DNA from 3 places in the Cetobacterium sp. ZOR0034 genome. Region 1 is predicted to be linked to each of the others. Evidence: riboswitches for the same ligand, from Rfam matches in the RefSeq annotation. Region 1 holds a riboswitch; each other region holds the start of a gene.
What was found. Region 1 has a riboswitch for cyclic di-GMP ahead of L992_RS04955 (MarR family transcriptional regulator). Riboswitches for the same ligand answer to the same signal wherever they lie in the genome.
Positions count from the first base shown of each region.

Region 1 (4,256 bases):
ATGTAGAGAAATCTATCGAAGGAGCAAAGGAGATGAACGTACAGTTCTTCCATCCTGATGTATTAGCATTCCAAGAGAGAGTTTTACCACTTCATCAAGAGGTGTTAAAATCTAGTCCTAAATTAGAACCTATATACAATCAAATTCAAGAGATTGGAAAGTCTATGATAGGAGGAAAAGAGAATGAATAATACTAGAAAAATTTTAGATAGAGTTATCTTAGGAGCTTGTGTAGCACTATTTATGTTTATGACAGTGATAGGAACTTATCAAATTTCATCGAGATATATTTTTAGATCACCAAGTACAGTTTCAGAGGAACTTATATCATACTCTTTCGCATGGATGGCGATGCTAGCAGCGTCGTATATCTTTGGAAAAAGAGATCATATGAGAATGGTTTTCTTTATAGATAGATTGACTCACAAAACTCAAGGGTTACTTGGAGTTTTCAGTGAAGCTGCAATATTTCTATTCTCATTAGGAGTTTTAGTAAGAGGAGGGTCTTCAATAACATCTCTTACTATGACTCAAACAACTCCAGCTCTAAGAATATCTATGGGATATATATACGCTGTTCTTCCAATTTGTGGATTGATTATTTGTATGTATTCTCTACTAAATATAAAAGATATCTTAGAACATTTAAAGGAGGAAAAGTAGAATGGTTTTAACAACAGCTCTAATTATGTTTAGTGTTCTGATAGTTACACTAATTTTAGGATTCCCAATAGCTATAAGTATAGGTATCTCATCTATACTTGCTATTTTACCATCACTAGCTTTTGATAATACACTTATTACAGGAGCACAGAGAATATTTTCTGGAATATCTAACTTTACATTGATAGCGATTCCTTTCTTTATCTTAGCTGGAAACATTATGAATCAAGGTGGAATAGCTAAGAAACTAGTTGCGTTTGCACAGTCATTAACTGGAAGAGTTCCAGGATCACTTATGCAAACAAATATACTTGCAAATATGATGTTTGGAGCTATCTCTGGATCTTCAGTTGCAGCTTGTGCTGCTATGGGTGGAATCTTACTACCTATGGAAGAGGAAGAGGGATATGATCCTAAATTAGGTGCTACAGTAAATATAGCTACAGCTCCTACAGGGTTATTAATACCGCCTTCAAACTCACTGATAGTTTACTCTTTAGTAAGTGGAGGAACTTCGGTTGCAGCTCTATTTATGGCTGGATATATTCCAGGTGTTCTATGGGGTCTTGGTTGTATGATTTTAACGTTCTTCTTAGCTAAGGGAAGAGGAATGAAAGGTAAGTCATCAACAAAGCTAGCAGTAGTTTTAGCGACGTTTATAGATGCAATTCCATCATTAGCTTTAATAGTTATTGTTATAGGTGGAATTATTCAAGGTATATTCACTCCTACAGAGGGATCGATAGTTGCAGTTGTATATAGTTTACTGTTATCTATGTTCTTCTATAGAAGTATCAATTTAAAGCAGTTAGTGACTATATTTGAAGAGAGTGCAAAGATGACAGGAATAATTGTTTTCCTAATCGGAGTTTCAACAATTATGTCATGGGTAATGGCTTTCACAGGAGTACCTCAAGCAATCTCTAATCTAATTTTAGGAATTACAGACAATAAATATATAATTCTTCTACTTATGAATGTATTACTTCTATTCGTAGGGACATTTATGGATGTAACTCCAGCAATACTTATATTCACGCCTATATTCCTTCCAATAGTTAAAACGTTTGGAATGACACCAGTTCAATTCGGTATCATAATAGTATTTAACCTTTGTATAGGAAATATAACTCCACCAGTAGGAAATACACTGTTCGTAGGGGTAAAGGTAGCAAAATTAAAGATGGAAGATGTTATGAAAGAGATGATAAAATATTATGCGGTAATAATATTTGTATTACTACTAGTAGTTTATATTCCAGAACTTTCAACTGCATTACCAAGATTAATGGGATTAATAAAATAATATAGTTCAAAAGAGGAAAGGCGATTCGATTTAGAATCGTCTTTTTTGTATTTTTACAGGAAAATAAAAGACATTCAACATGTCAAATTTGCATTCAAAAAAATAAAAAATGGATTATATAATTAACTATATAAATATGTTATTATAATTCAATGTAAAACATTAATTTTGATGTCCAAATAGATTTATAAAATTTATGAAGATGTTTGTAAAAAAGTTGCCTAATCCTAATAATATATACAGTAGACAGGGTGGTTAATATCCATCCTGTCTGTATTTAGGGTGAAATATTGTTGCAAAAATATCCTAAATGAGTTATAATAATACCGAAAGATAAATACGGCAAAGTAGAGGAAACTCTATGACGCAAAGCTATAGGGCCTTTAAAATGGCAGCCAGTTGCACTTAGTTATGAACAACTCATAATATAGGTGTATTTTTTTTTATAAAAATACAACTGTTTTATAGAGTCAAAAACTTTTAATATTAGGGGTGTTACTATGTGTAAAAAGATGGAGATTAAAAATGAATTAAAGAAGTATCATATCAATTATACTCAAGAGGAGATACTATTTACGATAAACGAAACTCCAGGAATTACATTATGTGAGTTGACAAAAAGAATGCAGTTATCAAAAGGATCTGTGTCATTATGTTTAAAGAAGTTAGAAGAGGAAAAACTTATACAAAAGTTTGGAACTTTTGATGACAAAAGAGTATTCAAAATTCATCCTACAAAGATAGGAAAAGATTTATACAGTAAAATTAAATTTATAAAAATTGTAAAAATATAAAAACTCCTTCAAAAATAAAGGAGTTTTTTATTTTATAAAATTGGAAGAGTATACGCTTTGATAAAAGGATACTCTTTATCGGAATTCAGTTTTTCAAAAGTTATAACACAGTTTATATCAGAGTTAGAAAGATAGTTTTCTAATTCATCTGCTTTTATAAAATTCAAAATATTCATATTTTCTTTTAGAAGAAATCTATTTTTTATAATTGGGAAGAGGAATGTTGGAATACGGTCAAAAACAACAAGTGTATTTTTAACGCTACTTAAACTTTCCTCGTGGGAACTCCACATATATAAAAAGATAACATTTGAAAATTGTATATTTTGATAGATTTTTCTTAGAGTAAAGAAAAGTTGAAGACATTTTAATCTATCCTCTTCAGGTAGATTGAATCGTAAAAACTCTAAGTCACATATTTTTAAAGGAATACTTTTGTCATGAGCTAAGCTCACTTTGTTGACAAATTTCTCCAAGAAGTTTGTTTTTGTTATCAGTAGAGATAGATTTTTAAAAACCATCGCTTTTACAGTGTTAATCTCTTTTGAAAGTGAATTTCTCCTTTCGTATAAACCACCATCACAGAATTTTAAAGTATCTAAAAATATGTTTAAGTTTTTTAAAAGTATCTTGCCCATAAAAGAGATTTTAAAAAAACTATAGCAAGATTTCAGTTTCTGATTTCCTATAAAATCTTTAAAATATATTTTGAACTCATTGAAACTCAAAGAGTCTATTGTAGGTTCATCTGGATCCGCTAAATTACCATAGATTATAAAGAAAGCTTTTAGAAGATTTTTGTTTTGTGAAAAATAATCAAAGCTATACTCATTTATAAAGGTATCGACATCTTTATTCAATTTCATATGAAATTGTTCATCAAAAAAATCAAGATAATCTTTTGTAATTATAGTTGGAAGTTCTTCAAACTCAACAAATAGTTTATAAAGATATGATAAACTAGCAAGCTTTAAGTTTTTTTCACTTCCCGAAATAGATATCCCCTTCGCATTTGAGCTATTGATATCTAAATCATAGATGCTAAGAGCTTCTTTAGCGAAAGCCAAGTCAGTTCCGATAACCCTTCTTGAAACCTCTAACAAGCTAGAAAGACTATTTAAATTTATGTATCTATCTCTTAAAAGAATTAAAATTATATAAAGAACTCTATTCTCTTTTGTAAAACGTTGCTCCTTTTTCAAATCACCTAGAAGAGTTGTATTTTTACAAATACAGTTAATCATAGATTGGATTGTAGGTTTGGACTCTTCTGAATCTGTGAAGGAGTAGATTTGTTTTATATAAAGATTAACATTTTGTTTATCCATTTTCAAAAACTCTGCGATAAAATCTGTCGTTTTGTATGACGTATATTCTAATAATTTACAGATTCTTATGTGGTTTGTATTAATATTTATTTTCATAGCAAACTGCTCCTTAAAATTATTATTTCATTGGGCAATATTATAACATGAAAAAAGGAATAAATCAAA
Region 1 is NZ_JTLI01000016.1:24,719-28,974, reverse strand. Features, by position in the region: gene L992_RS04970 (TRAP transporter substrate-binding protein) at 1-191, shown strand, start outside; gene L992_RS04965 (TRAP transporter small permease) at 184-663, shown strand; gene L992_RS04960 (TRAP transporter large permease) at 665-1,969, shown strand; cyclic di-GMP riboswitch class I at 2,301-2,376, shown strand; gene L992_RS04955 (MarR family transcriptional regulator) at 2,470-2,763, shown strand; gene L992_RS04950 (HTH domain-containing protein) at 2,796-4,187, opposite strand.

Region 2 (4,256 bases), on a different contig from region 1:
TGAAATAACTCTTATATTCTGAATATCATTAAAAAAATCCTTAAAAATTCCATTAGTAAGCATTCTATCAAAAGAATTTTTTACATCTACTGCTAACATTTTATCACCATTATGGAAATATACGCCATCTCTTATTTTTAATTCTAAAAGTCTATCATCTTTCCAATTCCAAGTTTCTATTAGATTCGAAACAACTTTATCGTTGGTATCATAAACAAATAATGTGTCGTATAGATAGTTCACAGTTCTTATTGAATATTGATCCTTCATATAAATAGGATCTAAAGTTGCTACTTTTACAGCCTGAACTATTTTCAAAGTATTATTTTCTATACTCTGCCTCTCTACCTCACCACTATATTCATCAAATTGAATATCGTCAAAATACAACTCTGCTTCACCAAAAGATAATGCTGTTACTAAAACAAATAGAATCAAGTATAAATATCTCCTCAATTTTTCACCTCTTAACACTATTTATTATTTTTTATTGCTGAATAAAATTCTGTTGCTAAATCTAAAGATTCTTTATTTTCTTCATATATCTTTTCGAACTCTTTATCACTACCAAGGAAAATATCAACTAATTCTGGATCAAAACTTTTCCCTTTATCTTTACTTATAACTTCTAAAGCCTCTTCATGTGTCAATGCATCTCTATGGAACTTTCTTTGTCTTAAAGCATCATAAACATCCACAATAGAAACAATTCTAGCTTCTAAAGGAATTTCATTACCTCTTATTCCTAACGGATAACCACTACCGTCCCATTTTTCATGATGATACCTTACGATATTCTCTGCAACAGTTCCTAATTTCAATTTTTTTACCAAGTCATACCCTATTTCTACATGCTCTTTTACTTTCTTAAACTCTTCCTCTGTTAACTTAGATGGTTTCTTTAATATTTCAGATGGTATCGCAACTTTTCCTATATCATGTAAAGATGAAAATCTCTTGATACTTTCTCTTGTTTCTTTTGGCAGATTTACTTTTTCAGATAAAAGTGTCGAATACATACCTAATCTCTTCACATGATCTCCAGTATCCTCGTCATTCAATTGATTAGCCATTTCTAGCACTTCTATCAACGAAAAACTTAGTTCTTCTGCTTTTTTCCTATTTTTTTCAGATTTAATTATTAATACTATTAAAATTATTATAAATATCACTACTGGTATTGATATTTTTAAAATCAACTTATAATTTTGTGTTACTATTGAATTTTTTAAAATATTATTATCTATTACAGTTTTATCTATCGTGAAACTTTCTAAAATAGTTTCAATTAAATTTGATAACTCTTGTTTCTCTTTACTAATTCCAAAACTAACACCAAAAGAATCATTTAATATCCCTGCAACTTTTATTTTATCATCCAAAAAGTTATTACTTATTACTCCTGTCAATATATTAAAGTATCCTACCAGATACTCTCCATCTTGATTTAATAATTTATTTAACCCCTCTTCATAAGTCTCTACTTCTTCTATTTCACTATTTTTCAAAATATTTTTTAAATATATATAACTATAATCACCTTTTAAAACTAAAATTTTAGCCCTATCTAAATCAGATAAATTCTGAATAAACCCATCTGACTTTCTATTTGCCACAGACAATTTCATTTCATAATAAGGTTTTGTATAATTTTTAGTTACTCTTCCCAAAGAGTTTTCGATAGCAATTCCCTCTATGTCATACTCTCCATCTTTCACAAAACTAAAAGGAATACCTATTATCTTTTCAATCTCTTTAACTATATTAATAGTTAATCCCTGATAATTTTGTTTCTGCTTATAATAAAACGGCAACATAAATTTATCTTTTCCCAATTTAACTCTTATCTCTTTATAGTTATCTGTTACTTTTTCATAACTCGGCGTATCTTTTAACAAATACTTATAAAACGACACTCTATTTTCAGATAAAATCTCTTGAAATTCTTCACCTGGTAATTCATCTAAACTTTTTTTCACTTTTTCATAAAGCTCAGTTAAACTCTTTTTTATAGCTATTTGTTCATTATACCTTATATTCTCTAAAAGTTTATAATCTACATCACCTAAATTTTTATCATACCAATCTTGTGCAATAAAAATCTCTATCTCACCATTCTTTAATTTTTCTAATCCTTCATCAATATTCTTAACTTCAATTTTATCTAAAGTTAAATTGCTATATCTTTCTTTCATCTCTCTAATTCCATGTTGTCCAGGAATATATCCAGCTTTCAAATATCTAGCCTCTCCTAAGTTTGACAGCATCGAATTCTTATTTGTAATAACACCTATCCTATAAATCATAGGAGTATCCAAATAATCATATTCCTTCTTCCCATCTAAAGTTTCAATAGTTCTCAACATCATGTCACTATTCTCTTTATCTAATGAAACTTCAATCTCTTTTCCTTCTAAAACTTTTTTTAACAACTCTGCGTAAACACCTTGATATTCACCCTTTTCTAAATCTTTATACAAATACATATCCGTTGTATTTGAAGGTACTGTTATTGTTAATCTCTCTTCCGAGAAACCTAAACAACTAATAAACAGCATTAAAAAAACTACTAACCTCTTCATCTATCCTCCCTCAATAAAAAAAAAAAATAAAAAAAGCTGCAATAATCACAAAGACTATTGCAGCTGGCTGCCATTTTAAAGACCCTATAGCTTTGCGTCATAGAGTTTCCTCTACTTTGCCACTTATAAACGTTTCTTAATTATAATCATTATAATCAATACGTCCTACAAAGTCAATATTTTATATCTATTTAGAATAATTTGGTGCTTCCTTCGTTATTATAATATCATGCGGATGACTTTCTTTTAATCCTGCTCCTGTTATTTTAACAAATTTTGCATGAACTTTTAAATCTTCAACTGTTGATGTTCCACAGTATCCCATTCCAGCTCTAACTCCTCCACACATTTGGAAAACTACATCTTTTAAGCTTCCTCTATATGCAACTCTTCCTTCAATACCTTCTGGAACTAATTTCTTAGCGTCATTTTGGAAGTATCTGTCTTTCGATCCTCTTTTCATTGCTGCCATAGATCCCATTCCAACATATACTTTATACTTTCTTCCTTCATATATAATCTCTTCTCCAGGTGCTTCTGTCGTTCCTGCTAAAAGTCCACCAAGCATTACACAATCAGCTCCTGCTGCTAAAGCTTTAACCATATCTCCAGATAATTTTATTCCACCATCTGCTATAACTCCAATCCCTCTTGTTTTACAAACTTCATAAACATCATTTACTGCTGATAATTGAGGAACTCCTACTCCTGCTACAACTCTTGTTGTACAGATAGACCCTGGTCCTACTCCTACCTTAACAGCATCTACTCCTGCATCTATTAAATCTAAAGCTGCTTCTGCCGTTACTATGTTTCCACCAATTATGTTTAAAGTCGGGAAAGCTTCTCTGATTTCTTTTATTTTTGCCATAACACCTTTTGAATGTCCATGAGCCGAATCTACAGTTATAATATCTACTCCCGCATCTACTAAAGCTTTAACTCTTTCTAGAGTATCTGCTCCAACTCCTACAGCTCCTCCAACTCTTAATCTTCCTTGAGAATCTTTACAAGCCATTGGATATTCAACTAAATTATCGATGTCCTTTATTGTAATTAATCCTTTTAATTGACCTTCGTCATTTACTATTGGTAGTTTCTCTATTCTATTTTCTAATAAGATATCTTTAGCTTGCTCTAAAGTTGTTCCTACTGGAGCTGTTACTAAATTTTCTTTAGTCATTATATCACTAACTAATTGATCCATATCTTTTCTATATTTTAAATCTCTGTTTGTAATAATTCCTATTAAAGAACCATCTTGTTCAATAACTGGTAATCCAGAAATTTTATACTTTCTCATTATCTCTTCTGCGTGCCATACAGTTGAATCTTTTGTTAAAGTAACAGGATTCTTTATCATTCCGCTTTCATTTCTCTTTACTCTATCTACCTCAGCAGCTTGATCCTCTATACTCATATTTTTATGAATAAATCCTATTCCACCTTGTCTAGCTAAAGCTATTGCTAAATCTCCTTCTGTTACAGTATCCATTGCAGCACTTAGGACCGGAATATTTAATTCGATATCCTTTGTAAGTCTTGTTTTTAAACTAACTTCATGTGGTAATACCTCAGATTTTGCTGGAACTAGTAGTACATCATCAAAAGTAATCGCTTCTTTTATTATTTTTCCATTCATCATTTTTTCTATTCCCTCCAATTTTTCTGAAT
Region 2 is NZ_JTLI01000009.1:13,859-18,114, reverse strand. Features, by position in the region: gene L992_RS03505 (ABC transporter substrate-binding protein) at 1-438, opposite strand, end outside; gene L992_RS03500 (HD domain-containing phosphohydrolase) at 474-2,582, opposite strand; cyclic di-GMP riboswitch class I at 2,638-2,713, opposite strand; gene guaB (IMP dehydrogenase) at 2,770-4,227, opposite strand.
Region 2: it holds a riboswitch for cyclic di-GMP, as region 1 does, so the genes downstream of both, L992_RS03500 (HD domain-containing phosphohydrolase) here and L992_RS04955 (MarR family transcriptional regulator) in region 1, are expected to answer to the same signal.

Region 3 (4,256 bases), on a different contig from region 1:
TACAATTAGCTCTTCAATACTTTTAAAATTTTCTAAAAACTTTTGATTTAATTTTTCTGCTGCAACTTTTTCTCCTCTAAGTAATCTTAAATTTCCTAAATATATTTGATTTCTACTATTCTTATCTCCTAAAAAAAACTCTAAAGTTCCTCTTCTTTCTCCAACATTGGCTATATCACCCTTAAATTTTAGCTCTTGATTTTCTACTTTTACATTTAGATCTTTGAAATATACCTTTGGATTTAGTTCTCCCACATACCCTGCTATATCCATCTTTAAGTGTGTTAAAATCTGAACAGATGCTGTGCTATCTTTTGGATTATTAGGTAATCCCATCTCTTTTATCCCAACTGTGACTAGATACTCTCCTGCTGGAACACCTTTTGGTGCTCTTGCTAAAACTTTAAACTTTCCACTTCCGCCAGGTTTTAACGTTATTGTAGTCGGATAAAGCTCTATCCAATCCTTCATCGATTTCTCCAATCTGCTATCATCTAAATATATTTGATATCTCAAACTATTTTTTGTAGGGTTATAGAGTGTGTACTCTTGAACTTCCCCTCTTCCATCTATTCTTTTATCAAATGTAACTGGATGAACATTTACATATGAAAATAACGATGTTGCTAAAAGAAAAAATATTAAAACAACTTTCATAGGCCCTCCTTCAATAACTTCTTAAAAAAAAGAGAGAAGAGATCTTCTCTCTAATTTTAAGAAGTTATTTAATTTCCTACTCCTCCTGTTCCTGTTGGTGTTGGTGTATAAACAACTGTTAAAGTTGGTCTATCTGCTCCGTTGTTGTATATTCCCTCTTCTAATTTTGTCGCATTTAATTGATCTCTTGGTATAACTGAGTTAACTCTTCCTGTATGCTCTGTTCCGTTTATTTCAGCTTCGTACCCTCCTGTAGCATTTGTCTTTCCACCCGCCAAAGAAAGTACCGAATCTAATTTCCCACTATTAGGACCAATTAATTTTGTTGTGTATTTATTTAAATTAACAGTTAGTTTTCCATTCATTTCTACATATTCATTGCTTGAATCACCCATCTTTACTTTAAATAATTTAAAAGCTTTAGAGTCGTCTGTCGCTGCTCCTTTTACAATTCTTCCATGGTCAATTAATAGTTCATCTAAAACTGTCCCCGCTTCATCAGTTATAGTAAGTCCTGCCTGTGGCGCTGTTATTTCTGCTAAAACTTTTACTGGAACTGATGCCGTCCCTTCAGTTGTAGCTGTTCCCGTCCCTGGATTAGCTGCAAACGTAGCTACTGATAATGCCATGATTCCGAATAATACTCTTTTCATTTTTTCCTCCTCTAATCTAATATGTTACTTTATTATCTATATATCAAGTTGTTGATACCTACATTTTCTTCTTAGTTATCTCCTCATAAGTTGAAGATTCTCTAAGCCTTACCCCGACTATATCTTTTCTTTTCATATCTTTTAAAACCATTTTAAACTCATCACTTTTTCCAACTCCAATACGTCCTCTTTCCATAGATTCATAGTTTTCATTTCCTCTCAAAACATCGACATTGTACCAAACACCTCTTTTATCAGTATTATTTTTTACTTTAAAAGCAAGCTCTGTTTTTCCATCTGAGTTCTCACTTGTTTTTATATCAACTATCTCTAGTTTAGGTTTTAAATCCCCAACATAACCTATAATCTCTATACTCACATCCAACCCCATCCGAGCTGCAGCAGCCACAGTCTGACCATCAGATTTTTCTAACTCAGGAACTGGTACTGATACAAAATTTAAAAATGAGGAATACTCTCCCTCTTCAGTATTCTTGGGTGCTTTTATAAAAACTTTAAGTACAGATTTACTTTGAGGTTTTATTGTTATTATTTTAGGGCTATACTCAATCCATTTATCTGAGTCTCCATTATATCTTCCTGTGCCTGGTAAAGCAGTCACTTTGAATCGTTGAGTTTTTGTACTGTTATTTGTTAAAACAAACTCTTGATACCCACCACTTTTATCTATCCTTTGCTCAAAAAAAGTCGGTGTTATGTGAAAGGAAAATGTAGTTGTATAAAATAATAACAATAACAAATAAAATCTTAGTAAAAACATAAAAACCTCCATATTTTTTTTCTAAACTATTTTTAAAAAAAAATGCACCTTGAGTACAAATTTGTACTCAACGTGCAACTGGCTACCATTTGATTAGGCCCTATAGCTTTGCGTCCTGCAGTTTCCTGCAGTTTGCGGAAATTATCTTTTCAAAATTAGTGATTCAATAGTTTATTCTGAAATAGATTTTATTTTCCTGTTTTTTCTCAAAAATAAAATTACAGATACTTATTAAATTTTTATTCATATTTTTATTTTCACTAATTTCGAAAAGAAATTATCATTGTTTTTTTATCTCTGCTCATATTAGCATTTTTTTATTTTTTATTCAAGTCGTGATGTTTTTCTTATTTTCAAAAAAAAGGAAAAATTATTTTGGAACAGTATAATTATAAAAACACTATAATTTTTTATAAATTACAAGGAGGAAAGAGTATATGTACATAAACAATCGCCATCTTCAGATTTTAAAATTAATTAAAAATAACAATAATTTAACTTCTAAAGAGATAGGAGATCTTTTTTCAATGTCTGCACAACATACAAAACTTTATCTAGAAGATATCTATTCCAAACTCTATAACTCTGAAGCTTCAGATATTAAAAGTACAACTCTTATAGAAAAAATTTCATCCTCAAAAAATTCAAGAAATAAATTAAAAAAAACTCAAGAGTTTTCTAAAAATGAAAAAATCTTTTATCTTTTATTTCGATTGATAAAAGATAAATATATAAACTTATCAAAAATCTCTGATGAACTTGGCATAACTAAAAGAAATTTAAATTACTATTTAACCGAAATCTCTATCATTATGAAAAACTATAATTTAAAATTTAAAGCAACAAACAAAGGATTACAACTTATAGGAACTAACTTTTCTTTTAAGCACTTAACCTATTTACTGACCTTTAAATTTTGTATAGAAAAAGAATTTTTACCAACAAAAATAAGAAATGAAGTTATCTCTTTTCTTAAGATTGATAATTTCTGCCTTTTAAAAAAAGATATATATTCTTTTATGTCTTTAATTTCTTCTGAATACACTACTCATAAAACTAGTTCTATCTTCTCATTTTATTTTGCATTTAGAGTTCGAGATAATGAAGTGAAAATCGGAGATATGAGTGAAGAATTTATTTATCGACATAAACCTGCTCATTTCGAAGATGAGTTTTTTAAAAAAATTGTTTATTTTTTTAAAAATTCATCTTTTAAATATCTCAATACTAATTCTATTAGTGAACTAATAACAATAATAGATACTATTTATTACTCACATAGGAAGTTTCAAAAACAAGAATTAAATAAATCTGTCCAACTAAGACCTATTTTTGCTAAATATCTTGGAGATCAAATATATAAAAATAATAGCTTTTTCACTATTATAAATCCTTGGGTTTATTATACCGCTTTAAGAGCTCGTTTCTCTATCGAAGACTCTGCTTTTCTAAAGTTGAACTTAGAACATATCTACAACTCCAATGTTTTAAGCCTAACAAAGGAGATTAACTCTATTATCCCGAACTTTACTATATTTGAAACTCTTTCCGTTTGGTATCAACTTTCCGAATTTGAAGATAATAGTATAAAAAATATTTTTATTTTCAGAGATTTAAATATAAATATTGTTCCTATAATAGTTAATGAAATCTATAAAAAACATAATATAAAAATCTCTGAGTATATTAATGTTCGTTCTTTAAGAAAATACCTTAAAGAGAATTCTGTTGATAATATCATAACCGTTGAAAATATTAAGCTTTATGATAGTAGTTTAAATGTAAAAAATATTTTTTTTCCAATTCCTAACTACAAAAAAATTAATCCTTAATAAAATATGTATGAATTTTCTTTTCTTCTGAAATATTCATACATATTTTTTATTTCAAAAAAAAGGAAACATAACGTATGTTACGTAAAAAAAACGACATTAAAAATACCTTGCTATTGAGTTAGGAGAAAATATGAATAAAAATTTAAAAACAACTGAACAGTTTATTAAAGTTTCAGATGATAGAATTATTGAGATGTATCGAGCATTAAAACCTTATCAATCAACTAAAGACGAACTTTTAGCTCTAGCTTATGAATTTGAAACTTTATATGGTGCTATAGAAAATGCGAATTTTATTCGTTCTTTAATTGAACTCTATGAAAGAAAAGG
Region 3 is NZ_JTLI01000049.1:53,165-57,420, forward strand. Features, by position in the region: gene L992_RS09580 (hypothetical protein) at 1-657, opposite strand, end outside; gene L992_RS09585 (hypothetical protein) at 726-1,310, opposite strand; gene L992_RS09590 (hypothetical protein) at 1,369-2,091, opposite strand; cyclic di-GMP riboswitch class I at 2,162-2,238, opposite strand; gene L992_RS09595 (hypothetical protein) at 2,529-3,923, shown strand; gene L992_RS09600 (diol dehydratase small subunit) at 4,057-4,256, shown strand, end outside.
Region 3: it holds a riboswitch for cyclic di-GMP, as region 1 does, so the genes downstream of both, L992_RS09590 (hypothetical protein) here and L992_RS04955 (MarR family transcriptional regulator) in region 1, are expected to answer to the same signal.